DNA from 3 places in the Cronobacter sp. 153480017-3 genome. Region 2 is predicted to be linked to each of the others. Evidence: riboswitches for the same ligand, from Rfam matches in the RefSeq annotation. Region 2 holds a riboswitch; each other region holds the start of a gene.
What was found. A riboswitch is a leader RNA that binds a small molecule or an ion and turns the genes downstream of it on or off. The one in region 2 is predicted to bind thiamine pyrophosphate.

Region 1 (9,613 bases), on a different contig from region 2:
CCAGCCCGGAAAAAACCGGAAAACCCGATGAGCAGCGAATCGCTGCCGCCGGGCATTCACTGGGTGGGTGGACGGTAATGGAACTGGCAGGCGCGCGGTTCTCTGCGCCGCGTTTTCTGGCGGATTGTAAAAGTCATCCCGCACTGGGTGGCTGCATCGTTGCCCATACGCTTGGTATCGATTTACCGGGTGCGCAGAACCGGCTGGCGGAAAGCCAGCGCGATGTGCGAATCAAGGCCGTGGTGTCGTTAGATTTAGGGCTGGCGCGCGGCTTTACGCTGCAAAGCCTGGCGAAGGTGGAAATTCCTGTGCTGGTGATGAGCGCAGGTGTCGACAGCGACGACGTGCCTGCTGCGCTGGAGTCGGGCTATCTGACTCACGGTCTGCCCGGCCAACTCGCCCGCGCCATTAGCGTGCCTGGTGCTACACACTTCAGCTTCATGCAGCTTTGTAAACCAGGCGCGCAAGCGGTGATAGAAGCGCAGGAGCCGGGAGAAGGGATTGTGTGCAGTGATGGTGCTGGCTTCAGCCGTGAGAAAATCCACCAGCAGCTCACGGCGCAGATAAGCGGCTTTCTGAATCAGGCGCTGCGTTATCAGCCGCCGCGCGGCGATATTCCACCGGGCTCATCCCCACAACCCGCGAAAACTCGCGATTAAAATTGGATTTGGTATTGAAGCCTGACGCGAGCATCACCTCCGTAACGGGTGAAGCGGTCTGGCGCAACAGCTGCTGCGCGTGCGCGATGCGAAAGCTATTAATCCACTGCGAGACGTTACAACCCCGCGCGGCATTCACCGCCCGCGAGATATGACGGGCAGGGGTGCCGGTTTTTCGCGCCAGCAGATCCAGCGTGAGATCAGGGCTCAGATAAAGCGACCGCGCGCGCAGCGTCTCTTCAAGCTGCGCGCAGCGCTGTGCATCCTGAAAGTCATCGCTGGTTTTCTCGCTCATGTCCGGAACGATGACGTCTGCGGGCGCAGGCTGCTCACGTTTTCTGACGGGTAACACGATGGCGAGGCAGATAAACGGCAGCAATATTATCTGCGACGTGGCTACCAGTACAGGTGCCTGCTCTCCATGAAAAAAGCTGAAGTCTGCCGCGATGACGATATCGGTCAGTCCGCTAAAGCAGAGAAACGCACCTGCGCCAAAAGCAAGCCTCGCCGCCATCGGCGCATCGCTCAGGCGGCTTTGCGGGAAGGCATCCGATCCTTTGCGAGCACTGCGCAGCAGGGCGATACCATAACCGAGATAAAGTGCGGCGAGCGCAACATCTGTTGCTGCAGGAAACATCAGGTTAACGATAAGCGCCACCACGGCGGGCGCAGATATTATGATATTTCGCCGTAACGACTGAGGTGAGAGGCGTTCACTAAAACAGCGCCAGGCGAGCGGCGGCAGGGCGATGGCCGCCAGCGATTGCAGCTGGCGTAAAGCCTGGAAATCGAACGACCAGCGCAGCGCGGAGATAATCACCAGTATCGCGCATCCGGCAAGAAACATTGTTGCCCGCCGGTAATAACCGCTGCCAGATAACGAGACTTTCGCCAGCAGCATCAAAAGAATAGCAAGGGTAAAAACCGGAACGGGAACGGAGGGCATGGCAAAACCTGTCTTATCATTAACGGGCCTGACGGCACATGAGAACATCGTTGTGCCATAAAGCGTGTATAAAAGACACCGCCCGGTTTAGCGGCTTGCAAACAGACTTGCGTCATGAATATAAAAATGCCCGGCGACACCGGGCATGATTGCGATATGAGGCGCGTCGCAAAGCGTTATTTTACCAGCGGCAGGCGGCGGTAAAGCTCTATCAGATCGCCCGCCAGATCCTGGATGACCATCGCGTTCATCAGATGGTCCTGGGAGTGAACGGTAATGAGATTGACCGGCAGTTTACCGCTGCCTTCGTCGAGCCCGATAAGCTGCGTCTGGATTTTATGCGCATGCTTCACGAATTCGTGCGACTCTTCCATCGCTTTTTCGGCACCTTCGAAATCGCCTTTACGGGCCAGTTGCAGCGCCGTCAGCGCCTGGCTGCGCGCGCTACCGGCGTTAACCAGCAGCTCCATGATAATCGACTCTAAATCTTCCATGTCCTTATTGCTCCAGCATCTTAAGGGCTTTATCCAGTACCACGTCGCCTTTCATCATGCCGTAATCCATCATGTCGATAACGGCGACTTTTTTACCCAGCGGATCGGCAATTTCCTGAAACTTGGGCTGTTCATATTTGACCTGCGGGCCAAGCAGTACGATGTCGGCGGTGCCGATAATATCTTTAAACTCCGCGACCGGAACGGCCTTAATATCCACCTCGACGCCTTTTTTCTGGGCAGCGTCTTTCATCCGTTGAACCAGCATGCTGGTGGACATACCTGCGGCACAGCATAAAACGATATTTTTCATAATCCGCTCTCTGTGACTGTTGTTTTCCTGATATTTATCCCCCACCTCCGGTCCCAACAACCGCTTTGATGTGATTGTGTGTTACCCATCACAAAGAAAGCCGCAAAAAGGGAAACCGGTTTCCAAAGTCCGTTTGCTTTGCTACCGCCCGAGCATTAAGAGGCGGGGCGGCAATGAGAGAGCATCAGGAACCGCCCCGGCCAGCCATCCCGGGCCGGCAAGAGCAGAGTAAAACCGTAGGCGTTTCCCCTCAACGCGCAACTTTCCGTTTTGCGTAATATGCCGAAAGATATCGCCCGATTTGCGTTTGGTTTCAGGCGTTTTGCGTGCCTCTTCCCAGATATCCGTCCCAGTCTTTCCACAACGGTTGCAGTCCGCGTTGTATTAGACTGGCCGCAACCTCTTCCGGGCGACGCCCGTCATGCGGCGCGAACTGTTCCAGTTCGGTATGCCCGTCGGCGTAGCCGCCCGGCTGGGTGCGGGAAAAGGCACTGACGGCGTTGATCGCAATCGGCACCACGTTATCGCGAAAATGCGGCGATTCGCGGGTAGAAAGCGACAGCTCGGCTTCGGGCGCAAACAGGCGAAAGGCGCAGATGAGCTGTACCAGCTGGCGTTCATCCATCACGGAAGCTGGCTGAATTCCGCCTGCACAGGGCCGCAGGCGCGGGAACGCCACAGAATAGCGGCTCTGCCAGTAACGCTGTTGCAGCCAGAGCAAGTGCTCCGCCACCATATAGTTATCGGTGCGCCAGCAGTCAGACAACCCGGTGAGCGCGCCAAGCCCGATACGGTCGATGCCCGCGCGCCCGAGCCGGTCCGGCGTCTCCAGCCGCCAGAAGAAATCCTGCTTGTTGCCGCGCAGGTGGTGGCGGGCGTAGACCGCTTCATGGTACGTCTCCTGATAGACCAGCACGCCGTCAAGCCCGAGCGCTTTCAGTTCGGCATATTCCGCCTGCGCGAGCGGCTGTACTTCCATTTGCAGCGACGCAAACTGGCGACGAATCGCCGGAAGGTGACGGCGGAAATAGTCCATGCCCACTTTATTCTGGTGCTCACCCGTGACCAGCAGCAGGTGTTCAAACCCGAGCGCTTTAATGGCGGCGCATTCGCGTGCAATTTCCTCTTCATCCAACGTCTTACGCTTGATCCGGTTGCTCATTGAGAAACCGCAATAGGTGCATTCGTTGGCGCAAAGATTAGAAAGATAGAGCGGTACATAGAAGCTGACGGTGTTGCCAAAGCGCTGGCGGGTGAGCTGTTGCGCGCGCTGCGCCAGCGGTTCGAGATAATCCAGCGCGGCCGGGGAGAGCAACGCCATCATATCTTCCCGGTCAGGATGCGCAGCGGCGAGCGCCCGCTCGACATCGTGCGCGGTTTTGCTGTGAATACGCAGCCGGATGTCGTCCCAGTTCAGCGTATGCCAGCGGTCGGTAAAGGTGTTCATGCCTGCGCCTCCAGAAAACCGGTGAGCGGGCTGGTGGCCTGCGCCTGAAACGCGCGCGCGCCGAGCCCGGCTTCAAACCCGGTACGTCCCGCCTCAACGGCCTGGCGGAACGCGCGCGCCATCGCCACCGGATCGCGCGCCACGGCAATCGCCGTGTTTACCAGCACCGCATCGGCCCCCATCTCCAGCGCCTCGGCGGCATGGCTTGGCGCGCCGATGCCCGCGTCCACCACCACCGGCACGCTCGCCTGCGCGATGATGATTTCCAGCAGCGCCCGAGTCTGCAGCCCCTGATTAGAGCCAATCGGCGCGCCGAGCGGCATCACCGCCGCGCAGCCCACTTCCTCCAGGCGCTTGCAGAGCACCGGATCCGCGCCGCAATAGGGCAACACCACAAACCCCTGCGCGACCAGTTTTTCCGCCGCCCGCAGCGTTTCTATCGGGTCCGGCAGCAGCCAGCGGGCGTCCGGGTGGATCTCGAGTTTGATCCAGTGCGTACCCAGCGCCTCGCGGGCGAGCTGCGCGGCGAAGACGGCCTCTTCGGCGGTTTTCGCGCCGGACGTGTTTGGCAACAACGCCACGCCGGATGCCTGCAACGGCGCCAGCAGCGCATCATCACGACGCAGCAGATCCACACGCTTCATAGCGAGTGTCGCCATCTCGCTGCCGCTCTCGCGTATCGCCTCCAGCATCAGCGATGATGACGCGAATTTACCGGTGCCGGTAAACAGGCGCGATTGAAAAGTTTTATCCGCGATTCGTAACATCTCAGCCTCCTGCGATAACCTGAAACAGCAGCAGGCTGTCGCCTTCCTGCAGGGTGTAGTCGGGCCACTGACTGCGCGGGAGAATAGTCTGATTGACCGCGAGCGCCGTACCGGGCCTGTCGAGTTTTAACTGCGCCAGCAGTTGCGCCGCGCTTACTCCCTCGACGCACTGCATGGCTTCATCGTTGAGTTCAATGCGCATGCTTGCCTCCGCAAACCGGGCAGCCTGCCGCGCGCTGTAGCGTCAGGGTGCGCCACTGGCTGGCGCGGGCGTCGAAGAGGCGCAGCTCGTCGTGCTCTTGCGTGATGCCGCACAATAGCTTGATAGCCTCCAGCGCTTGCATCGTGCCCATCAGCCCCACTACCGGGCCGAGCACGCCAGCGGTGCGGCAGTTGCGCTCAGGCTCGCTGTCATCCGGCCACAGGCAGCGGTAGCAGCCGTAATCAAAGGGCGGCGCGAAGGTGGCGATTTGTCCGCCCATGCCAACCGCGCTGGCGGTGATAAGCGGCGTGCTGTGCGCCACGCAGGCGGCGTTGATGGCCTGGCGTGTAGTCATGTTATCGCTGCAATCCAGCACCAGATCGACGCCTGCCACCGCTTCGCGCAGCGCGTCGCCTTCCAGTCGTTTATTCAGCGCCACGCTGTTGATGGCCGGGTTGAACGCCTGTAAACGACGCGCCGCCACGCGCGATTTCGGCTGTTCGATATCACTGACGTTAAACAGGATTTGCCGCTGCAGATTGCTGAGGTGCACCGCGTCGTCATCGGCAAGCCACAGCGTGCCCACGCCTGCGCCTGCCAGATAGAGTGCGGCGGGCGAGCCGAGACCGCCCAGGCCGACAAGCAACACGCGGCTTGCCAGCAGTTTTTGCTGGCCGTCGATGGCGATATCCTCCAGCAGCAACTGGCGGCTGTAGCGCATAAAATCGGCGTCATTCATCGCCCACCCCCGCCAGTTCAAGCAACTCTTGCGTGGCGGCGCGCCAGTCGGGTGCCTGGGTGATAGCGCTCACCACCGCGATACTGCCGACGCCGGTTTCCAGCACCGCAGGCGCGCGCTCAAGGCTGATGCCGCCGATGGCGACCGTCGGATAGTCGCCGAGCCGTTTTACATGCGCGGCCAGTTGTGCAAGCCCTTGCGGCGCGGAGGGCATCTGTTTGGTCTGCGTAGGAAAAACATGGCCGAGCGCAATATAAGAAGGGCGTACCGCCAGCGCCACGTCGATTTCCATATCGTCATGCGTGGAGACGCCAAGCCGCAGTCCGGCGTTGCGAATGGCGTCGAGATCGGCCGTTTGCAGATCTTCCTGCCCGAGATGAACGCCATAGGCCTGATGTTTTATCGCGAGACGCCAGTAGTCGTTAATAAACAGCCGGGCGTGGTAGCGCTGACCGAGCTCAATGGCGGCGGCGATGTCGATTTCCACCTCGGCATCGGTTTTATCCTTGATGCGCAACTGAACCGTGCGCACGCCAGCGTCAAGTAAACGTGTGACCCACTCAACGCTATCCACAACCGGATAGAGCCCGAGACGGTGCGGGACGGGGGCGAACAGAGGCGTCATCACTCCACCTCCTCCTGGCGAAGATAAATATCGCCGCCGCGCGCCTGAAAACGATTCGACATCTCAGCCATACCCGCGTCGATCGCCTGCTTCGCGGCGTAGTCGCGCACCTCCTGGGTGATTTTCATCGAACAGAATTTCGGGCCGCACATGGAGCAGAAGTGCGCGACTTTGCCGGATTCCTGGGGCAGCGTTTCGTCGTGATAGGCACGGGCGGTGAACGGATCGAGCGCCAGGTTGAACTGATCTTCCCAGCGGAATTCAAAGCGCGCTTTGGACATGGCGTTGTCGCGGATCTGCGCCCCCGGATGCCCTTTGGCGAGATCGGCGGCGTGGGCGGCAATCTTATAGGTGATGAGCCCCTGTTTCACGTCCTCTTTATTCGGCAGGCCGAGGTGTTCTTTTGGCGTCACGTAGCAGAGCATCGCACAGCCGAACCAGCCAATCATCGCCGCGCCGATCCCGGAGGTGAAGTGATCGTAGCCGGGCGCGATATCGGTCGTGAGCGGCCCGAGCGTGTAGAAGGGCGCTTCGTGGCAGTGCTCCAGCTCCTCGGTCATATTGCGGCGGATCATCTGCATCGGCACGTGGCCGGGGCCTTCGATCATGACCTGGACGTCATATTCCCACGCGATTTTCGTCAGTTCGCCGAGCGTGTGGAGTTCGGCGAATTGCGCCTCGTCGTTGGCGTCTTGAATGGAGCCGGGGCGCAGGCCGTCGCCGAGCGACAGCGAGACGTCATAGGCGGCGCAGATTTCGCAGATCTCGCGGAAATGCTCGTAGAGGAAGTTTTCACGATGATGCGACAAGCACCATTTCGCCATGATCGAGCCGCCACGCGAGACGATGCCCGTCAGGCGGCCTGCGGTCATCGGCACATAGCGCAGCAGCACGCCCGCGTGAATGGTGAAGTAATCGACGCCCTGTTCGGCCTGCTCAAGCAGCGTGTCGCGGATCATCTCCCAGCTCAGATCTTCGGCGATCCCGTTGGCCTTCTCCAGCGCCTGGTAGATCGGTACCGTACCGATCGGCACCGGGCTGTTGCGCAGGATCCATTCGCGGGTTTCGTGAATGTAGCGGCCGGTGGAGAGATCCATCACCGTGTCCGCGCCCCAGCGGGTCGCCCAGACCAGTTTTTCGACTTCCTCTTCGATAGACGACGTCACCGCCGAGTTGCCGATATTGGCGTTGACCTTTACCAGGAAATTACGACCGATAATCATCGGCTCCGATTCGGGGTGATTGATGTTGGCTGGAATAATGGCGCGCCCGGCGGCGACTTCGTCACGCACGAACTCCGGCGTGATGTTCTCCGGCAGGCGCGCGCCAAAGCCGTGGCCCGGATGCTGCTGGCGCAGTACCGCCGTGCGAATGCGCTCGCGGCCCATGTTTTCACGAATGGCGATAAATTCCATCTCCGGCGTCACGATACCCTGGCGCGCGTAGTGCAACTGAGTGACGCGCTTGCCCGCTTTTGCGCGCTTTGGCGTCAGCAGCCCGCGAAAGCGCAACTCATCCAGCCCGTCGTCGGCGAGCCGCTCGCGGGTATAGGCGGAGCTGAGGGAATCCAGGGTTTCGGTATCGTTACGCGCGTCTATCCAGGCGCTGCGCAGTTTAGCCAGCCCTTCGCGAACGTCGATGCGCACCGCCGGATCGCCGTAAGGGCCGGAGGTGTCATACACCGGCACCGGTTCGTTAGGCTCATAGCGCGGGTTCTCTTTGCTGCCGCCCGCAAGCGTCGGGCTCAGGCAGATTTCGCGCATTGGCACGCGGATATCTTCACGCGAACCGGTGAGATAGATGCGGTGAGAGTTGGGAAAAGCGGTGCCTTCCAGCGTGTCGATAAAGTGTTGTGCGGCGGCGCGCTGCTCGCGGCGGCCAGGTTTGTTTGATACAGACATAGCGCATTCCAGTTAACGGTCAGGAAGTGGCTTGTCAGAACAACGGAGGAGTAATGGCGTGCGCCCGCGCACCCTTAACAGGGTCTCAGGGCGAAACGACACCCTGAGCGGGGCAAAATGGAATTACTCTTGTTCCCTTCGCAGGTCTTAACCTGATCAGGTTCCGCGGATCCCGAATTAACGGTCTCAGCCCGTGCTCGCGCACTGGGCACTCCGACAAGATAAACCCCGCTAAAATCGCGGGGGCATATTTAAACTACTCGTTAATACAGCCGAACTCAAGCCGGTTTGGCGAGGCCGGTTTCGTCATTGGCGCTTTCGCCGAGGTTGTTGTCAAAAGCCAGCATAATGAGCTTATCTTCCAGCGCGAAGCGGGCGGCGAGCGCCTCGCCAATGCCGGAAAGCGCTTCCTGAAACTCCAGGCAGTTATCGTGGTCGATAGCGCTTTCCAGATGCGTGTCGTAGAAATCCATGATTTGTTGGGTGTTGGATTCCAGCTGAGGATAGATTTGCGTGGCGGCGACCAGCGGGCTGGTGCCTTCCATTTCGCTGATCACGCGCTCATAAATATTGAAATGTCCGGCGGAGAGGTAATCCACCAGGCAGTGACAGAAATCGTCCAGCGCCTGTTCATCAAGCGCAGTCATCGGCTCCTTGCCGGGTTTGATGCCGACCATCTTGTAATAGGTGACTAACAGATGGTTGCGGGCAGCAAGCCAACGATCAACTAACTCATTACTCCCACCAACGCGTTCCGTCAGACTTTTTAGCTGGTTTAGCATGATCGACTCCATGAGATATAAGATGTAAAAACGCAAATGACCCAAAATATGTAAGAACAATGTTAATAACGTGCCAGTGAAGCAGAGGTAGTGCAATCAATTATGGAACGTACACTAGAAAATTTAGACCATGGCTGGTGGATAGTCAGCCATGAACAGAAATTATGGCTGCCAAAAGCAGAATTACCTTACGGCCGGGCCGCGGATTTTGGTCTGACGGGCGAAAAGGCGCTGCAAATTGGTCTCTGGGAAGAGGCGCCTGTTTTTCTCGTACTGCAAAAGCGCGAAAAAGACATGGCCTCGGTGCGACAGCTTATCGACCAGGACGCCGGGCTGTTTCAACTGGCGGGGCGGGGCGTGCAGCTCGCCGAGTTTTACCGCTCGCACAAATATTGCGGCTACTGTGGTCATGAGATGCACCCGAGCAAAACGGAGTGGGCGATGCTCTGCGGCCACTGCCGCGAGCGCTACTACCCGCAGATAGCGCCGTGCATCATCGTGGCTATCCGCCGTGACGATAAAATCCTGCTGGCGCAGCATACGCGACACCGCAACGGCGTTTATACCGTGCTGGCCGGGTTTGTTGAAGTGGGCGAAACGCTGGAGCAGGCGGTAGCGCGTGAGGTTATGGAAGAGAGCAATATCCGCATCAAAAACCTGCGCTATGTGACGTCTCAGCCCTGGCCGTTCCCGCAATCGCTGATGACCGCGTTTACGGCGGATTATGACAGCGGTGAA
Region 2 (9,613 bases):
TTGGAACGTTTGCAGCGTTTGCGCCAGCGCCTCTTTGCCTTCCATATCGAGATGGTTGGTCGGCTCGTCAAGCATCAGCAGCGAATAGCGCGCGAGCGACAGGCCGACAAACAGCAGGCGCGAGCGCTCGCCGCCGCTCAGCGTGTCGACCCGCTGCCCGTGCCGCGCCCACGGGAAACCGGCGCTGATAAGCGCAAGCTTACGCTGTTGCAACTCAGGCGCGAACGGCTCCAGCGCCTCCAGCAACGTGGCGTTATCCGGTAACTGATGCAGCGACTGATCGTAATACCCGAGCGACACGCGCGGATGGAAGGTGACGCCGGGAACCGTTTCCCCTGTTTGCCACTGTCGCCACAGCAGGCGCAGCAGCGACGACTTCCCGCAGCCGTTATGCCCGAGCAGCGCCACGCGATCCCCGCTTTTGAGCCGCGCCAGCGGCAGGGTAAAGAGCGTCGGCGCATCAGGAGCCGCGCTGACGGCCAGATCCTCCAGCTCAAGCAGGCGATCCGCCGCCAGCGCGTCGCCGGAGAGCGTCAGTCGCCAGCGGCTGCCCTGCGCCAGTTCGGTTTGCTCCTCTTTAAGCCGCGCCACCTGTTTTTCCATCTGTTTAGCTTTGCGCGCCAGATCTTCGTTGTCATAAACCTGTCCCCACGTGGCGAGCCGTTTCGCACTCGCCGTCACGCGGTCAATCTCTTTTTGCTCCGCTTTATAGCGCAGGGCATCGCTCTCATCCCGCGCCGCCAGCGCCGCGCGTGCCTGCGTACAGGGGAGATCGAACGCCTGGAGCTGACCGTCGCGCAATATCCAGGTGCGGTTGGTTACGCTGTCCAGCAGCGCGCTGTCGTGGGAGACCAGAATAAAGCTGCCGTTCCAGCGGGCCAGAAACTGCTCCAGCCACAACATCGTCGGGAGATCGAGATGGTTGCCTGGCTCGTCGAGCAACAGCAGATCGGGCGAGATAATCAGCGCCCGCGCCAGCAATAAGCGCGTGTGCTGGCCACCGCTAAGCGAGCCCGCCGTCAGCGACCAGGCCACCTCGGCAAAGCCCATATTTGCGAGCAACGCCTGCGCCCGCCAGGCGCTGCTTTCACGCTCGGCCTCAGGCAGCCTGGCCAGCAGCGCGTCCAGCAGCGTCTGCTGATGCAGTTCGTCGGGCAGATGCTGCTCCACGCGCGCCAGCAGGCAGCGCGCCGCGCGCGTCACAACGCCTTCGGCAGGCGCAAGGGTGCCGTCCAGCGCTTTCAGAAGCGTGCTTTTGCCGCAGCCGTTATGACCGATCAGGCCAATGCGGTCGCCTTTTTTCAGGGTAAAGGAAAGGGCGTTCAGCACCGGGCCAAACGGGGAATCAATGCGCAGGGAGTGCGCCGTCAGTAATGTGCTCATCGCTTACTCAGAATTTTCAGGCATAACAATGCCTCGTCAAACATCGCTGACGATAATCTGGTAAGCCCTGGAGAAGGGTGATGTGATGGGATCTTCGCTCAGGGTCCAGTTATCGCAGCACGATACCGGTAATGCCTGAGCTCTGGCGATCGCCAAAATGATGTGAATAGTCAAACAATTCACAGCACAGCATAAGAGTCCTCCTTTTTATTCATCAGGTTGATAGGTAGAGCGAGTGTAGCGGGCAGCGCGTTTAAGCACCACTACGCGTATTAAGGGGTGTGAGCGAAAAAACGTTTTGGAAAGGGGAGATATAAGACGCGCCTGAGCGTCGGGCCTGCTTCAGGCGCTAGAAGGATTAACGGTGGTAGAAAATATCGCCGTTCATGGCGCGCACAACTTTACCTTCGGCGTCGGTGATAAGTACGTAGTAGCCGCCCATGTAAGTCCAGTGTGTGCCGGCTTCCGGGGCGGGCAGGTTGCGGATCTGCCACTGTTTGATGTTGTACTGCTCGGTGCGGTAGAGGTCCGGCACGATGTCGCCAATGGTGTATTTTTTGGAATCGGAGTGAAACTCTTTCACTTCATAGCTATCGATAGATTTGGGTTTTACCACATCTGCGGCGAATGCAGAGGCCACCGACATCAACAGCACACCCGCTACGATCATTCTGGTTTTCAACATACCTTCTCCACATGTCAGGGCGCTGCGCCCCGTTGATTTTGTTACCGTCAGGCCGCTATCTTCCTGCGCCATTCCCGGCCGGGCAAGGCTAATTATGTATAAAAAAATGAAGCCGATAGCAATCGGCGCGGGGCTGATTTGGTGGGGCGTGCTTATGGGCTGCCAGAAGTGGTGGGTTATACTTATGTCATGATTGCAGGGATAATGAGATTATCATCCATCGGATTATTTATGATGAGTACAGAAGACGGCGTTCGGGCGTTAATAAAAAAGCATTTCTGGGAGATGGCGGATGAAGATTCGTTAAGTACCGGACAATATTCCGTCCTGCCAGAAGATGCGCACGCCTTCTTCGGGGAATACTTTGCTGTGTTCAATATGAATTATTCTTCCTTCGACTTCCGTAAATATTTTCCGCAAGAAGGGATATTTTTCCTGCCCAATGCGATTCTTCCCGACTATTTAAAAAGCGATAAGCATCAACCTGCGCCGCTTACCGTGAAAATGCTGATTGCCTCGGCAAAGGCGGGGCGCTGGATTGATGATTAGCGCATTGAACACTTGAGGTTGTAATGGCATTATCGGAAGTCATGTTAAGTGACTCTGCGGGTTCTGTTAGATCGTGACGCTGCAAGATCGTATAACGATTAATGATAGCAGTGACAAGGTCCTGGTCGTGGAAGACTGATATGAGATATAGTTTGATATTATTGTGTCTGATTACGGGTACGTGCGGAGCAACCCAAATGACGGGATTTGGCGCAAGGTATTACGATGATATTACCGATGTTTATTCTGATAATCATGAAACCGATAAAGATCTGGTGCCCGTTATTGCTATAGGAACCACCGAATACAAGTTTGAGGTTAACACGCTTGCAGCTATCGCTAAGAATGCCGGTGTAAAGGTAAATAAAGATAACCTAGCTTCCTGGATTTGCCTAAAATCAGGGGGCATCAATTATTGGTTTATTTCTGATAATGAGATGGGAGCGGGGGATTTAACCGCGGTGGCAATAGCGAAAGATGGATCGCCTTGTACACCTTACAAGGGAGTATTACAAGTATCCGTTAAGGCGCCTGTGTTAACGACTAAAGAAGAAACAGAAAAATATTTTAATCATAAGCCTAAGAAAGATATCGTTATGTACTACAAGGATGTCGCAAAATCAGGTGAATACACGCAAAGTAACAGCATCATGTACTATCTGAAAGATGATAAAGTTCAGGGGGTTGTTATTAGCCAGGGGACGACCAACTGACAGGCGTCTTAGCCGTAAGGTCAGGAGTCATTTTTAATGAAACTCTGATGCCTATTTCTTTATTAATCTTAAAACCAATGGTAATGCCTCTTACTACGTCACTTACGCTCCAGCACCGCATCAATGCATCAGGGACAATGAAATCACCAGCAAATAAAGCCGGGCAGTCTGTATTTTTCATACTTAAAGCTTTTATAAGCCCCTCAAACTGAGACACAGCCTATTTTTTAGGGTTGAGTCTTTGGCTTCCCGCTGGCATGATCCACAACAGAGAGTAATGTAGCGTTAATCGCAACGCTTTGATTTTGCAGTAAATGACTCGGGGTGCCCTTCTGCGTGAAGGCTGAGAAATACCCGTATTACCTGATCTGGATAATGCCAGCGTAGGGAAGTCAGATGCCTGTCCGGTATCCCGTCTTCGCGCCTGGCAGGAGAGAACCATGTCTTCTGACCTGCTTTGCGGCTCGCACGCCGCGCCTGTTGTCACCCAACTTCGCCGTCACGCGCCGCTGGTGCACTGCATTACCAACGATGTGGTGCAAAATTTCACTGCCAATGTCCTGCTCGCGCTCGGCGCCTCGCCCGCGATGGTGGTGGATACTGACGAAGCCGCGCAGTTCGCGGCCATCGCCGATGCCTTACTCATTAACCTCGGTACCCTCACACGCCCGCAGCAGCAGGCGATGCGGGCGGCTATTGACAGCGCCTGCGCGGCGGGCAAGCCCTGGACGCTCGACCCGGTCGCCGTCGGCGTGCTTACGCTGCGCACGGAATTTGCGCAGGAGATTCTGGCGCGTCGTCCCGCCGCCATTCGCGCTAACGCCTCGGAAATCCGCGCGCTGGCAGGCGAAAGCGGCGGCGGGCGCGGCGTTGACGCGACCGAAAGCGCGCACCATGCACGTGAGGCGGCCCGCTTACTGGCGCGTCGCAGCGGCGCGGTTGTCGCTGTGACCGGCGAGGTCGATTACATCACCGATGGCGAACGCACGGTCGCGGTCGAGGGCGGCACCGTGATGCTGACCCGCGTGGTGGGCACCGGCTGCGCACTCTCGGCGGTCGTCGCTGCCTGCTGCGCGCTGCCGGGCGATCGCCTGGAGAATGTCGCAACGGCCTGCTGGCTGATGAAGCGGGCGGGCGAACAGGCGCTGACCATCTCCCGTGGCCCCGGCAGTTTCGCCAGCGCGTTGCTGGATAATCTGCATGCGCAGGCGTTCGGAGGTGCTCATGAAACGCATTAACGCGCTCACCATCGCCGGCACCGACCCGAGCGGCGGCGCGGGCATCCAGGCCGATCTCAAAACCTTCTCGGCGCTCGGCGCTTACGGCACGTCTGTCATCACGGCGCTGGTGGCGCAGAACACCCGCGGCGTGCAGTCGGTCTACCGCATTGAACCGTCGTTTGTCGCCGCCCAGCTTGATTCAGTGTTAAGCGATGTGCGCATCGACACCACCAAAATCGGCATGCTGGCAGAAACGGATATCGTCGAGGCCGTGGCGGAGCGGCTATCACGTTACCGGGTGCGTAATATTGTGCTGGATACGGTCATGCTCGCGAAAAGCGGCGATCCGCTGCTGAGCCCGTCAGCGGTGCGCACGCTGCGCGAACGGTTGTTGCCGCAGGTGGCGATCATCACGCCGAATTTGCCGGAGGCGGCGGCGCTGCTGGAAACCACGCATGCCCGCAGCGAAGCGGAGATGCGCCAGCAGGGCGAGGCGTTGCTGGCGCTCGGCTGTGGCGCGGTGCTGATGAAAGGCGGGCATCTGGATGACGCCGAAAGCCCCGACTGGCTCTTTACCCGCGAAGGCGCGACGCGCTTTACCGCCCCGCGCGTCATGACGAAAAATACCCACGGCACGGGCTGCACGCTCTCCAGCGCGCTTGCGGCGCTGCGTCCGCAGTATGCTGACTGGGTTGAAACGGTGACGGCGGCGAAGGCGTGGCTCACGAAAGCGCTGCAACAGGCGGATAGTCTGGAAGTAGGGGAGGGCATCGGGCCCGTCCATCATTTTCATGCATGGTGGTGAACCGTGCCAGCAGAATTAGCTGAAAATGCGCTCAGGTCTGGCAATCTGTGCTAATCAAGTCCAGGCTAAGAGGGCCCAGCTAAGGCGTGGGTAAGGAATCTTATCGTCCGGCAGGTCACCGCCTGCCGACCATAACGGGAGCGTATGATGACTGATATTGCGCAGTTGCTCGGCAACGATGCCGATAGCCTGTTACAGCACCGCTGTACGACCATTTCCTCCGACCAGCTCTACCTGCCAGGGCCGGATTATGTCGATCGCGTGATGATCGATAACAACCGTCCGCCCGCGGTGCTGCGAAATATGCAGACTCTTTATAACACCGGTCGCCTTGCCGGCACCGGTTATCTGTCTATCCTGCCGGTGGACCAGGGCGTCGAGCATTCGGCGGGCGCGTCCTTCGCCGCTAATCCGATGTATTTCGACCCGAAAAATATCGTCGAGCTGGCGATTGAGGCGGGCTGTAACTGCGTGGCGTCAACGTATGGCGTGCTGGCGTCAGTCTCACGCCGCTATGCGCACCGTATTCCGTTCCTGGTGAAACTCAACCATAACGAAACGCTCAGTTACCCCACGCAATATGACCAGACGCTCTACGCGAGTGTCGAGCAGGCGTTCAATATGGGCGCGGTGGCGGTCGGGGCGACTATCTATTTCGGCTCTGAAGAGTCGCGCCGCCAGATTGAAGAGATCTCCGCCGCGTTTGAGCGCGCGCACGAGCTTGGCATGGTGACGGTGCTGTGGGCGTATCTGCGCAACAGCCACTTCAAGAAAGATGGCGTCGATTACCACTCCAGCGCCGATTTGACCGGTCAGGCTAACCATCTGGCCGCCACCATTGGCGCGGATATCGTGAAGCAGAAGATGGCCGAGAATAATGGCGGCTATACCGCGCTGAAGTTCGGCTATACCGACGAGCGCGTGTATAGCAAGCTGACGAGCGACAACCCGATTGACCTGGTGCGTTATCAGCTTGCCAACTGCTATATGGGCCGCGCGGGGCTGATTAACTCCGGCGGCGCGTCCGGCGGCGAGGCGGATCTCACCGATGCGGTGCGCACGGCGGTGATCAACAAGCGCGCAGGCGGTATGGGGCTGATTCTGGGACGTAAAGCGTTTAAGAAATCGATGGCCGATGGCGTGAAGCTGATTAACGCGGTGCAGGATGTGTATCTGGACAAGAAAGTGACTATCGCCTGACGGCGGTTAAGATTACGCATTAAAAAACGCGCCTGCGGGCGCGTTTTTTGTGGATGGGGTAATAAATGGTGGCGCGAGATAAACGGTGGGTGCGCTGCGCTTACCCACCCTACGAAACCACAAAAGCCACCGCTGATGCCGTATGTTTTCCCTTGCGGCTGCCCTTTGGCCGCGAGCCGGGGTGGTTAAGGGGGCGGCGGCGAGCTCCCTTAACACGTTCGCGTGAGTAAACATGACAGAGAGAATCCGCGTTGTGGCGAACGGAACAGGTCACCAGGCGTACATATTCCCGGGTTCCACGGTTCACCCGTATTGAACAGGCAATGCCTTTTATTTGACGGCGGTGCTGATGGTGGGTGCGCTGCGCTTACCCACCCTACGAAACCACAAAAGCCACCGCCGATGCCGTGTGTTTTCCCTTGCGGCTGCCCTTTGGCCGCGAGCCGGGATTGTTAAGGGGGCGGCGGCGAGCCCCCTTAACACGTTCGCGTGAGTAAACGTGAGAGAGAGAATCCGCGTTGTGGCGAACGGAACAGGTTACCAGGCGTGCATATTCCCGGGTTCCACGGTTCACCAGTGTTGAACAGGCAATGCCTTTTATTTGACGGCGGTGCTGATGGCGGGTGCGCTGCGCTTACCCACCCTACAGTTGGCTGGCGTTACGTTATGCTTCGGTGGATGCGCTGCGCTTACCCACCCTGGAACGTTTCATACCGTTGCATCTCTGGTAGGGCGGGTAAGCGTAGCGCACCCGCCGTCCCGAAAATCGCGATGCCATACATTCCTTTACTTAAGCAGCGGACAATCCGGCGGCAGGCGGCACTGCAGCGCGCCGGGCTCAACCACAATGCGGAAATGCTGTCCGCTCAGCGGCTCGCCGTCGAGGTTAAAGGTAATCTCATGCGGCGCGGTTATCTCAAACCAGGGCGAGGCACCATCGATAATATTCGGGCTCTCTTCCGGCTGCGTCAGCGTGGTAAACAGCGCAGGCAGCAACTCTTCGCCGGTAAAAATCCGCAAATGCAGCAGCCCGTCGTTAATCAGCGCCTCCGGGCACAGCTCCTGACCGCCGCCCGCCTGCCGCCCGTTACCAATGCCGATAACCAGCGCGTCGCCCTGCCAGTGAAAATGCTCGCCGCGAATTTCACAGCGATCCGCTTTCAGGGCGTCCATACGCATCAGCCCGTGGATCAGATACGACACCCCGCCGAGCGCGGCTTTTAAGCGCTCCGGCGTTTCAGTGGTGATGCGTGTACCGAAACCGCCCGTCGCCATATTGATAAACCAGGTTTTATCATTCACGTGCGCAATATCAATCGGCACCGCGCGGCCTTCAATGGCCAGCTTCAGCGCCAGTTCGATATCGTCCGGCACGGCGGCGCTGGTTGCGAAATCGTTCGCGGTGCCGAGCGGCAACAGGCCGAGCGCCGGGCGTTTTTCCTGCGTGACTCCCGCCAGCGCCGCTGCCACTTCATTAATGGTGCCGTCGCCGCCTGCCGCAATGACCGTCTGCGCGCCCTGGTCCGCCGCCTCACTGACATAGCGCGCCGCATCGCCTTTCTCCCAGGTCACGCGCACCTCTATCGGGTGGCCCTGGTCACGCAGCAGCTTCACGCTGCCGCGCAGGATCTCATTATCAGCGCTTTTACCATTTAAAATCAGAAACGAGCCGGGGGAACGGGACATGAATACACTCCTGTGAATACAGATTCACAGAGTTTATCGCAGAGTCTGGCGAGTCGCTTAAGAACTGACTGAAAGGATAAAAAAATAAGCCTGCGTAAGGGAGATTACGCAGGCTGAAGGAGGTGGTTCCTGGTACAACGGGCATTTATGGATTATGTTTTTCAGCGCCGTGGATAATAACCGCTTTAAACATAACGGTTTGTGATCCCATTCGAAGAAACATTCGCGCGGTAAAAATAACCCTTATAAATCATTTACCATGTGGATTTCTGGTGGTCTGGCCAGAGAAATTACGCATTAACAGCGCATAGTCCAGTGCTAAATCCTCTGGAACAGGCATCCAGATGGTGTATCCGTCTCCCGGTGCCACGTCCATCTTCTCGCCTTTCGCGTTTTCCATATGCTCAAGCGTAAAGCTGACGTTGCCCTGCGGCGTCATCAGTTCCAGGCTGTCGCAGAGAGAGAATTTGTTTTTCACCGCCACCGCAGCCAGCGCGCCGTTGCGCTCGCCGGTAAATTCGCCGACAAACTGCTGGCGGTCTGATACCGAGTAGCCATAGTCATAGTTCTGATAATCGTCGTGGGTGTGACGACGCAGAAAACCTTCGGTATAGCCGCGGTGCGCCAGGCCTTCTAGCGTCTCAAGGAGGCTCGGATCGAACGGTTTACCGGCGGCGGCGTCGTCAATGGCGCGACGATAGACCTGAGCGGTACGCGCGCAGTAGTAGAACGATTTGGTGCGGCCTTCGATTTTCAGTGAATGAACGCCCATTTTCGTGAGGCGCTCGACGTGCTGAATGGCGCGCAAATCTTTGGAGTTCATGATGTAAGTGCCGTGTTCATCTTCGAACGCGGTCATGTATTCGCCGGGGCGCTGCGCCTCTTCAATCATGAAGACTTTATCGGTCGGCGCGCCGATGCCGAGCGTCGGCTCGACGGTCTGTACCGGGATAGGCTCATGGATATGCACGATATTGCCGATGCTGTCTTCTTTGCCTTCCTGCACTTTATATTCCCAGCGGCAGGCGTTGGTGCAGGTGCCCTGGTTCGGGTCGCGCTTGTTGATGTAGCCGGAAAGCAGGCAGCGACCGGAATAGGCCATGCAGAGCGCGCCGTGAACGAAAATCTCCAACTCCATCTCCGGCACCTGCTCGCGAATTTCCGCAATCTCTTCAAGCGACAGTTCGCGGGAGAGAATGACGCGCGTCAGGCCCATCTGCTGCCAGAATTTTACCGTCGCCCAGTTCACCGCGTTGGCCTGTACCGAAAGGTGAATATCCATCTGCGGGAAGTGCTCGCGCACCAGCATGATAAGCCCCGGATCGGACATGATCAGCGCATCCGGGCCCATCTCCACCACGGGTTTGAGATC
Region 3 (9,613 bases), on a different contig from region 2:
TTGTCCTTCCAGCCGCTGACCTGCGTGATGGCCACATCGGCAGGCTGCTCAATGCGCGCCACTGAAGGCAGCGCGAAAAAGATAATCGCCAGGCTCAGGATAAAAATCCCGGCGGCGATTAAAAACATGGTGGTAAAGCCGAAACTCAGCGCCAGCATAAACGACAGCGGCGGCCCGATAACCCACGCGAGCGAGAGCTGCGCGCGCATGACCGAACTGAACATCACCGCCTCGCGGGCAGAGTTATCGGCATACTCACGCGCCAGCGCGAAAAGCTGCGGCATGGCGGTATTCGCGAGCGACGCCAGCAGCACGCCTGCGGTAATCAGCGTCAGGTAGTGACGGTTAAAGGCGAACAGCACACAATTGCCGACCGCCATCAGGCAGCAAAAAAGGATCAGCTTGCGTCGGTCGCCCCGGCTGTCGGAGCGCTTCGCCAGTAGCAGGCTGACGGCAATCCCGGCAATCGCGTTCACCGTATAAAACAGCCCGACCCAGAACGGCGGCGCGCCGACTTCGCGGCTTAAAAACAGGCTCAGCGTCGGCGCCTGCAACGCGCCTGCCACGCCCATCATGAACGCGACGACCATAAAAGCGAGATAGACGACATTAAGCCGTCGGACAAACGTAAGAAACCACAGCATCGGGCGCATCCTTTCAGTTGAGGCGGGCGAAATCGTGCTCATAATAGACGAAAAAAGCCAGCAGTAGCACACTGCTGGCAGGTGAAAAGCACCAATACTCAGTTACACGTGATGTCCGCTTAGCGGCGCTTAAACGTCACCGGGAATGTCACATCCCACTGCATGATCTCATCCAGCATTCGTTGCGGCGTTTTACCGTTCAGGCGGGCCAGCCATGAGCCGGAAAGACGTTGCGTTGCGCTGAAATACTGCTGATAAAACCTGCATGTTGACGACGTTTTCATAAGCCCCTCCGCTTTCATCGAAGAGAAGTATTGCCGTAATATAGGGAATATTAAATTGATGAGTTTCGAGCGGGAGTTCCCCTTTTATGCCTTCAGGTCGTCTGCAACAGCAATTCATCCGTTTGTGGCAATGCTGTGATGGCAAGCCGCAGGAAACGACGCTCAACGAACTGGCCGAGCTGCTGAGTTGCTCGCGCCGCCACATGCGCACGCTGCTGAACGCCATGCAAGCGCGCGGCTGGCTGACATGGGAAGCCGAGGCCGGACGCGGCAAACGCTCCAGGCTCCAGTTCCTCTATACCGGACTCGCGCTTCAGCAGCAGCGGGCGGAAGATCTGCTGGAGCAGGACAGGATCGATCAGCTGGTGCAGATCGTCGGCGACAAATCCACGGTGCGTCAGATGTTACTTTCACACCTGGGCCGCAGTTTCCGCCAGGGACGCCATATTTTGCGCGTGCTCTATTACCGCCCGCTGCAAAATCTGCTGCCCGGCAGCGCCTTGCGCCGTTCAGAAACCCATATCGCCCGGCAGATTTTCAACGGTCTGACGCGCATAAACGAGGAAAACGGGGAACTGGAAGCTGACATCGCGCACCACTGGCAGCGTATTTCCGCTTTCCACTGGCGCTTTTTCTTACGCCCCGGCATCCATTTTCATCATGGCCGCGAGCTGGACATGCTTGATGTCATCAGCTCGCTCCAGCGCATCTGCGCCCTGCCGCTCTACGCGCATATCCGTGAAGTGGTCTCTCCCACCGCCTGGACGCTGGATATTCATCTGAGCGAGCCCGACGACTGGCTGCCGTGGCTGATGGGCAGCGTGCCGGCGATGATCCTGCCGCGGGAGTGGCCGGAGCTGCCGAAATTCGCGAGCCAGCCCGTCGGCACTGGCCCTTACGCGGTGGTACGCAATAACAGCAACCAGCTTAAGATCCGCGCTTTTGATGACTACTTTGGCTATCGCGCGCTGATTGATGAGGTGAACTTCTGGGTGCTGCCGGAGATAGGCGAAGAACTGAGCTGCGCCGTTCAGCTTGAAGGCCCGACGCGCGACGCCGACGAAAAAGCCGTAGAAAGCCGCCTCGAAGAAGGCTGCTACTACCTGCTGTTTGATTCCCGCTCGCGCGTGGGCGCGATGCCGGAGGTGCGCCGCTGGATAAGCTCGCGCTTTACGCCTGCCCGCCTGCTGCACCGTGCCGCGCCGCACTATCAGCGCCTCTGGTTTCCGGCTTACGGCCTGCTGCCGCGCTGGCACCACGCGCCGCAAATTCCTGAGGCGCAGAAACCCGCCGGGCTGGAGCGTCTGACGCTCACCTTCTATGGCGACCACAATGAAAACCGCATTATCGGCGCGTTGTTGCGCGACATTCTGGCGCAGGAGCAGGTGGAGCTGGAATTGCGGGAAGTGAGCTATGAGGAGTGGTATCAGGGCGATATCACCAGCGATCTGTGGCTTAACAGCGCCAACTTTACGCTGCCGCTCGATTTCTCGCTGTTCGCGCACCTGTGCGAAGTGCCGCTCATTCAGCGCTGCATCCCGCTCGACTGGCAGGGCGACGCGCAGCGCTGGCGCACCGGTGCGCTGAACCTGCCGCAGTGGTGCCGCACGATGCTGGAGCGCCAGGATATTCTGCCGCTGATCCATCACTGGCTGATGCTCCAGGGCCAGCGCAGTATGCGCGGCGTGCGCATGAACACGCTCGGCTGGTTTGATTTTAAATCCGCCTGGTTTGCGCCGCCGGAGCCGTAACCCTTTCGCAACATTACGCAAATCATTACAATGGGCCGTTCTCAACGGGGTGCTGCCGGCTGACCGGTGCGCTGAGATAATACCCGTCGAACCTGATCCGGATAACGCCGGCGAAGGGATTTGAGGCTACCGCTCAAAATCCTTTGCCCCCATTTGATAAAGGTGCAAAGTGTTAAAAAAACTGCTTCCTCTGCTGGCGCTCGCCGCCGCTCCGGCTTTCGCCAAACCTGTCCTGACCGTCTACACCTATGACTCCTTCTCCTCGGAGTGGGGCCCTGGCCCGAAAATTAAAACCGCCTTTGAAGCCGACTGCGGCTGCGAGCTGAAATTCGTGGCGCTGGAAGATGGCGTCTCGCTGCTTAACCGTCTGCGCATGGAAGGCAAAAACAGCAAAGCCGATGTGGTGCTGGGCCTGGATAACAACCTGCTTCAGGCCGCGACCACGACCGGGCTGTTCGCCAAAAGCGGCGTTCCGGCGGGTGAGGTTAACGTGCCGGGCGGCTGGAACAACGACACCTTTGTGCCGTTCGACTACGGCTGGTTCGCCTTCGTTTATGACAAAAACAAACTGAAAAATCCGCCGAAAAGCCTCAAAGAGCTGGTTGAGAGCGATCAGAAATGGCGCGTCATCTATGAAGATCCGCGCACCAGCACGCCGGGGCTGGGCCTGCTGCTGTGGATGCAGAAAGTTTACGGCGATAAAGCGCCGGACGCCTGGCAGAAGCTCGCTGCAAAAACCGTTACCGTCACCAAAGGCTGGAGCGAAGCCTACGGCCTGTTCCTGAAAGGCGAAGGCGATCTGGTGCTGAGCTACACCACCTCGCCCGCCTACCACATTATTGAAGAGAAAAAAGAGAACTACGCCGCCGCGAATTTCAGCGAAGGCCACTACCTGCAGGTGGAAGTCGCGGCACGCACCGCCGCCAGCAAACAACCGGCGCTGGCGGAGAAATTCCTGAAGTTCATGGTTTCGCCTGCGTTCCAGAATGCAATTCCTGCCGGCAACTGGATGTACCCGGTGACCAACGTCGCGCTGCCGGAAGGCTTTAACGCGCTGACCCGGCCGCAGACCACCCTGCAATTCACCTCACAGGAAGTGGCCGCACAGCGCGCGCAATGGACGAGTGAATGGCAACGCGCCGTGAGCCGCTGATCCCCGGCTGGCTCTGGCCCGGCCTCACCGCCGCCCTGCTGATGGCGGCGGTGGCGCTGGCGGCGTTCGCAGCACTCTGGACACACGCGCCGCACACCGATGCACGCGCGCTGCTGCACGACAGCTATCTGTGGCACGTGGTGCGCTTCTCATTCTGGCAGGCGTTTCTCTCCGCGCTGATTTCCGTCGTGCCTGCGATCCCACTCGCCCGCGCGCTCTACCGCCGCCGCTTTCCGGGGCGGCGAATGCTGCTGCGACTGTGCGCCATGACGCTTATCCTGCCGGTGCTGGTGGCGATTTTCGGCCTGCTTAGCGTCTACGGGCGCAGCGGCTGGCTCGCCGCGCTCTGCTCGACGCTCGGCATCGAATGGACGTTCTCGCCTTATGGATTACAGGGCATCCTGCTGGCGCATCTCTTTTTTAATATGCCGATGGCGACCCGTCTGCTCTACCAGACGCTGACGCAGATCCCCGGCGAACAGCGCCAGCTCGCGGCGCAGCTCGGTATGCGCGGCTGGGACTTCTTCCGGCTGGTGGAGTGGCCCTGGCTGCGCCGCCAGATCCCGCCGGTGGCGGCGCTCATTTTTATGCTCTGCTTCGCCAGTTTCGCCACGGTGCTGGCGCTCGGCGGCGGGCCGCAGGCGACAACCATTGAGCTCGCCATCTACCAGGCGCTGAGCTATGACTACGATCCGGGCCGCGCGGCGCTGCTGGCGCTTATCCAGATGGGCTGCTGCCTGTCGCTTATCCTGTTAAGCCAGCGGCTCAGCAAGGCGATCCCGGTCGGCGCGACGCTGGCACGCGGCTGGCGCAACCCGGAGGATTCGTGGCGCAGCAAGCTTACCGATTCAGCGCTGATTGGTGCCGCGCTGCTGCTTCTCCTGCCGCCGCTGCTGGCGGTGCTGGTGGATGGCCTGGGCGGCGATATAAGCCATGCGCTGGCCGACCCGGCGCTGTGGCGCGCGCTCTGGACGTCGCTGCGTATCGCGCTCTGCGCGGGGGGGCTGTGCGTTATCCTGACCATGATGCTGCTCTGGAGCACGCGCGAGCTGTACCTGCGCCAGCGTCGTCTTGCCGGGCAAAGCCTTGAGCTCTGCGGCGTGCTGATCCTCGCGATGCCGGGCATCGTGCTGGCGACCGGGTTTTTCCTGCTGCTGAACGCCACCCTCGGCCTGCCGGAACGCGCCGATGCGATTGTGATTTTCACCAATGCCCTGATGGCGATTCCTTACGCGCTGAAAGTGCTCGATAACCCGATGCGCGATATCGCCGCGCGTTACGGCGCGCTCTGCGCGTCCCTTGAGATACGCGGCCTGAACCGGCTGCGGCTGGTGGAAACTCGCGCGCTGCGGGTGCCGCTCGCCCAGGCGATGGCGTTCGCCTGCGTATTGTCGATTGGCGACTTCGGCGTCGTGGCGCTGTTTGGTAATGAGGATTTCCGCACGCTGCCCTTTTATCTCTACCAGCAGATCGGCGCGTATCGCAGCGACGCTGGCGCGGTCACGGCGCTGCTGCTGCTGCTGCTCTGTTTCCTGCTGTTCACCTTGATTGAAAAACTTCCGGGGCGCCATGCTGACACTGACTGATCTCACCTGGCTGTATCACCACCTGCCGATGCGCTTTACGCTGGACGTGCGCGAGGGCGAACGCGTGGCGGTGCTGGGGCCAAGCGGCGCGGGCAAAAGCACGCTGCTCAATCTGATTGCCGGTTTTCTCGCGCCCGCCAGCGGCACGCTCACTATCAACGGCGCGGATCACACCCGCACGCCGCCGTCAAAACGCCCGGTGTCGATGCTGTTTCAGGAAAATAATCTCTTTAACCATCTGACGGTGCGCCAGAACATTGCGCTCGGGCTGTCGCCCGGCCTGCGGCTGAACGCGCAGCAGAAGCGTCAGGTCGAGGCGATAGCCGACAACATGGCGATTGGCGATCTGCTGGAGCGGCTGCCGGGCGCGCTCTCCGGCGGCCAGCGTCAGCGGGCGGCGCTGGCGCGCTGTCTGGTGCGAAAGCGCCCCGTTCTGCTGCTGGATGAGCCGTTTTCCGCGCTCGATCCGGCGCTGCGTCAGGAGATGCTGACGCTGCTGGAAACCTTATGCGAGGAGGAAGGCACGACGCTGCTCATGGTGTCGCACAGCGTCGAGGATGCGGCGCGTATCGCCGCGCGCAGTCTGGTGGTCGTTGAAGGACGCATCGTCTGGGACGGCCCCACCGCGCAGTTGCTGAGCGGCGAGGCCAGCGCGTCGGCGCTGCTCGGCATTACGCCTCACTGAGCGCCGGTCACCACTTTCCACAGAATGCTGCGATACACCGGCATCAGCGGGTGGCTCTGAATGGCGAACAGCGCCACGGCCGCCGCCACCGCCACGCCGGGAGCCAGCCAGTGCAGACGCGGGCGCGGCAGATAGCGCGTGAGGCGATCCTGCGTTTTACCGCTGCGCCACCAGCGCCAGAGCAGCCACGCCGCCAGCCAGACCAGCAGCGCCACGCCGCCGAGCAGCCATTTAAACGCACCGCTTTTCATCTCCGGCGGAATGTCGATAGCGGCACCCGCGAGAATGCCCGGCAGAAAGTAAAACGGCGGCCAGAGCAGGCAGCCGACGATATTCGGCGGAAGGAATTTACGCACCGGCAGATCGAGCATTCCCGCCACCATCGGCACCAGCGGACGCGTCGGCCCGACAAAGCGCCCGACGAGAATGGTAAACATGCTGTGCTGATGCAGCGCGTGTTCGGTTTTATCGAGCAGCGCCTTGTGCTTTTTCAGGAAGGACCAGCGGTGCAGCGGTTTCTTAAAGCGCCAGCCGAGCCAGAATGAGATCCAGTCGCCAAGCAGGCAGCCAATAATCCCCACGGCCCAGGCCTCATAGAAATTGACCTCGCCGCTGCCGATGAGCGCGCCCAGGGCTGCCATCAGTACGGTGCCGGGCAGCAGTAACCCGACCAGCGCCAGGGATTCGAGGAACGCTACCAGCGCAATAGCAATCAGCGAATAGGCGACTGACTGAGTGATAAAGTGTTCCAGAAAGGCTTCCATAACGCATCCGGTAAAGTGTGGAACAGAGGATTCTCCTGAGCGCTATGCCCTGCGTCAAGCCATCCTTCTTTAACCATACTTTACTTTACCGGGCATGACACGAAACCCACGTTGCGTTATTCGCATCCGGCGCGGAATTCACTCGGGCTCGCCCCGGTGCATTTCTTAAACACACGCGAGAAATAGAGCTGATCTTCAAAGCCCACGTTGCGCCCGACGCTCGCTATCGGCATGCGTGTGGTGCTGAGCAAAAGCTTCGCCTGGCTGATGCGCTGATCTTCGCGCCAGCTCAGCACGCTGACGCCCAACTGCTGACGGAAGAGATGCGACAGGCGCGACGGCGACAGGCAGACATGCTGGGCGACGCTTGCGATATCAAAATGGCTGTCGGCCAGGTGATCGCTGATGTACTGGCAGGCGTCGCGCACGCGGCTGTCGAGCGGCGCTTTCAGCGATTCGCTAATCGCCTCGACGCGGCGCAGCAGCAACTGTTCCAGCAAGTTTATCGCGAGCAGCTCGGCATAGCGCCCCGGCCCCTGCGCGGCGTCGATAATCGCCTGAAACAGCGAAGAAAACTGTTCGTGATGCGCCTCATCCGGGCGGTAAAAACCGGTATTGGCGAAAATAGCGGGCCAGTTCAGCCACTCGTGCCAGTAGGCGCGCGGGCGGAAATAGACCCACTGGTGATACCACTCTTTCGCCTCCGGGTTGCGGCCATAGTGGTGCACTTCGCCCGGCGGGAACAGCAGCATATCGCCGGGGCGGCAGAGATATTCCTTACCCTGATTTTTCACCACCCCTTCGCCGCGCACCGTCAGGTTGAGAATATAACCTTTCATGCCGAGCGGCCGGTCAATGAAAAAATCGAGCCAGCCGTCGGCCTCAATCGGCGTCAGTCCGGCCACGAGATGGGCGTTAAACGAGTAACCAGGCAGCAGAGGATCGTTTTGCGTTTCAGCCATTTTCACGGCGCTCCGAAGCGAGAGTGAAGAAACCATTTGTCCATATCGTTATTTTCGCCAGCGGCGGCAGGCACCTGAGTGCCTGGCACAACAGCGGCGGCGGCTTAAGCCCGCTTTATTACAGAAAATAACCTGTATTGCCTTCGCTGTCAGGCTTTTTAATCCATAACCGAAGTGTCTATAAGCGCGGCAGAAATGTCCACATCGAATATTTGCGTGGCGTCACAAATTCTCGCTTCACAGCATTTTCGTCCATAAGTTCAGCGGATCCACCCTGACCCTTTTGGCGGGGTAAAACTAATGTTCTCTCCATGTTTGTTTATCGCATGGAGTATGAAGATGGCTATTGCGCTGGGACTCGATTTTGGCAGCGACTCGGTGAGAGCTTTGGCGGTGGACTGCACCACCGGTGCCGAGCTTGCCACCAGCGTGGAGTGGTATCCACGCTGGCAGGAAGGGCGCTATTGCGACGCGGCCCGTAACCAGTTCCGCCATCATCCGCGGGATTACATTGAATCAATGGAAGCGGCGTTAAAAACCGTGCTGGCGGCACTCTCGCCAGAGCAGCGCGCCGCCGTGGTTGGCATCGGCGTTGACAGCACCGGCTCCACGCCCGCCCCGATTGACGCCGACGGTAACGTGCTGGCGCTTAATCCGGAGTTTGCCGACAACCCCAACGCGATGTTCGTGCTGTGGAAAGATCACACCTCGGTGGAGGAAGCGGAAGCAATCACCCGCCTGTGCCATACGCCCGGCAAAACGGACTATTCGCGCTACATCGGCGGGATTTACTCCAGCGAATGGTTCTGGGCCAAGATCCTGCATGTGACGCGCCAGGACAGCGCCGTCGCGCAGGCCGCCGCCTCGTGGATTGAGCTGTGCGACTGGGTACCTGCCCTGCTCTCCGGCACCACCCGCCCGGCGGATATTCGCCGCGGCCGTTGCAGCGCCGGTCATAAATCGCTGTGGCATGAAAGCTGGGGCGGCCTGCCGCCGGCAAGCTTCTTCGATGAGCTTGATCCGCTGATTAACCAGCATCTCGACTACCCGATGTTCACCGACACCTTCACCGCCGACATCCCGGTGGGCAACCTGTGCGCCGACTGGGCGCAGCGCCTCGGCCTGTCGGAAAGCGTGGTGATTTCCGGCGGCGCGTTTGACTGCCATATGGGCGCGGTCGGCGCGGGCGCACAGCCGAATACGCTGGTGAAAGTGATCGGCACCTCCACCTGCGACATCCTGGTGGCGGAGAAAGCGGACGTCGGCGAGCGCGCCGTGAAAGGTATTTGTGGTCAGGTGGATGGCAGCGTGGTGCCGGATTTCATCGGCCTCGAAGCCGGGCAATCCGCCTTCGGCGATATCTACGCCTGGTTTGGCCGCCTGCTCGGCTGGCCGCTGGATACGCTCGCGAAGCAGCATCCGGAACTGAAACCCCAGATTGAAGCCAGCAAAAAACAGCTGCTGCCTGCGCTTACGGAAGCCTGGGCGAAAAACCCGTCGCTCGATCATCTGCCGGTGATCCTCGACTGGTTTAACGGCCGCCGCACGCCGTTCGCCAACCAGCGCCTGAAAGGCGTCATTACCGATCTTAACCTCGCCACCGACGCGCCGCTGCTCTTCGGCGGGCTTATCGCCGCCACCGCCTTTGGTGCGCGCGCCATTCAGGAGTGCTTTGTCGATCAGGGCATCGCGGTGAATAACGTGATGGCGCTCGGCGGCATCGCCCGTAAAAACCCGGTGATTATGCAGGTCTGTTGCGACGTACTAAACCGCCCGCTGCAAAT

Region 1: it holds a riboswitch for thiamine pyrophosphate, as region 2 does, so the genes downstream of both, thiC (phosphomethylpyrimidine synthase ThiC) here and thiM (hydroxyethylthiazole kinase) in region 2, are expected to answer to the same signal.
Region 3: it holds a riboswitch for thiamine pyrophosphate, as region 2 does, so the genes downstream of both, thiB (thiamine ABC transporter substrate binding subunit) here and thiM (hydroxyethylthiazole kinase) in region 2, are expected to answer to the same signal.

What each region holds. Positions count from the first base shown of each region.
Region 1 is NZ_JBSEYN010000015.1:18,383-27,995, forward strand. Features, by position in the region: gene ACUW6V_RS20415 (alpha/beta hydrolase family protein) at 1-659, shown strand, start outside; gene ACUW6V_RS20420 (helix-turn-helix domain-containing protein) at 553-1,605, opposite strand; gene ACUW6V_RS20425 (PTS lactose/cellobiose transporter subunit IIA) at 1,782-2,099, opposite strand; gene ACUW6V_RS20430 (PTS sugar transporter subunit IIB) at 2,104-2,412, opposite strand; gene thiH (2-iminoacetate synthase ThiH) at 2,726-3,859, opposite strand; gene thiG (thiazole synthase) at 3,856-4,626, opposite strand; gene thiS (sulfur carrier protein ThiS) at 4,628-4,828, opposite strand; gene ACUW6V_RS20450 (HesA/MoeB/ThiF family protein) at 4,818-5,567, opposite strand; gene thiE (thiamine phosphate synthase) at 5,560-6,192, opposite strand; gene thiC (phosphomethylpyrimidine synthase ThiC) at 6,192-8,093, opposite strand; TPP riboswitch at 8,210-8,319, opposite strand; gene ACUW6V_RS20465 (Rsd/AlgQ family anti-sigma factor) at 8,372-8,875, opposite strand; gene nudC (NAD(+) diphosphatase) at 8,978-9,613, shown strand, end outside.
Region 2 is NZ_JBSEYN010000001.1:816,504-826,116, reverse strand. Features, by position in the region: gene ACUW6V_RS04025 (ABC-F family ATP-binding cassette domain-containing protein) at 1-1,383, opposite strand, end outside; gene ACUW6V_RS04020 (RcnB family protein) at 1,742-2,068, opposite strand; gene ACUW6V_RS04015 (DUF1493 family protein) at 2,300-2,617, shown strand; gene ACUW6V_RS04010 (hypothetical protein) at 2,815-3,330, shown strand; TPP riboswitch at 3,641-3,737, shown strand; gene thiM (hydroxyethylthiazole kinase) at 3,771-4,568, shown strand; gene thiD (bifunctional hydroxymethylpyrimidine kinase/phosphomethylpyrimidine kinase) at 4,555-5,355, shown strand; gene fbaB (class I fructose-bisphosphate aldolase) at 5,503-6,555, shown strand; gene yegS (lipid kinase YegS) at 7,342-8,241, opposite strand; gene trhP (prephenate-dependent tRNA uridine(34) hydroxylase TrhP) at 8,492-9,613, opposite strand, start outside.
Region 3 is NZ_JBSEYN010000005.1:181,080-190,692, reverse strand. Features, by position in the region: gene ACUW6V_RS13330 (sugar efflux transporter) at 1-644, opposite strand, end outside; gene sgrT (glucose uptake inhibitor SgrT) at 764-928, opposite strand; gene sgrR (HTH-type transcriptional regulator SgrR) at 1,015-2,679, shown strand; TPP riboswitch at 2,715-2,816, shown strand; gene thiB (thiamine ABC transporter substrate binding subunit) at 2,849-3,832, shown strand; gene thiP (thiamine/thiamine pyrophosphate ABC transporter permease ThiP) at 3,808-5,418, shown strand; gene thiQ (thiamine ABC transporter ATP-binding protein ThiQ) at 5,402-6,103, shown strand; gene ACUW6V_RS13300 (DedA family protein) at 6,097-6,867, opposite strand; gene araC (arabinose operon transcriptional regulator AraC) at 6,984-7,829, opposite strand; gene araB (ribulokinase) at 8,169-9,613, shown strand, end outside.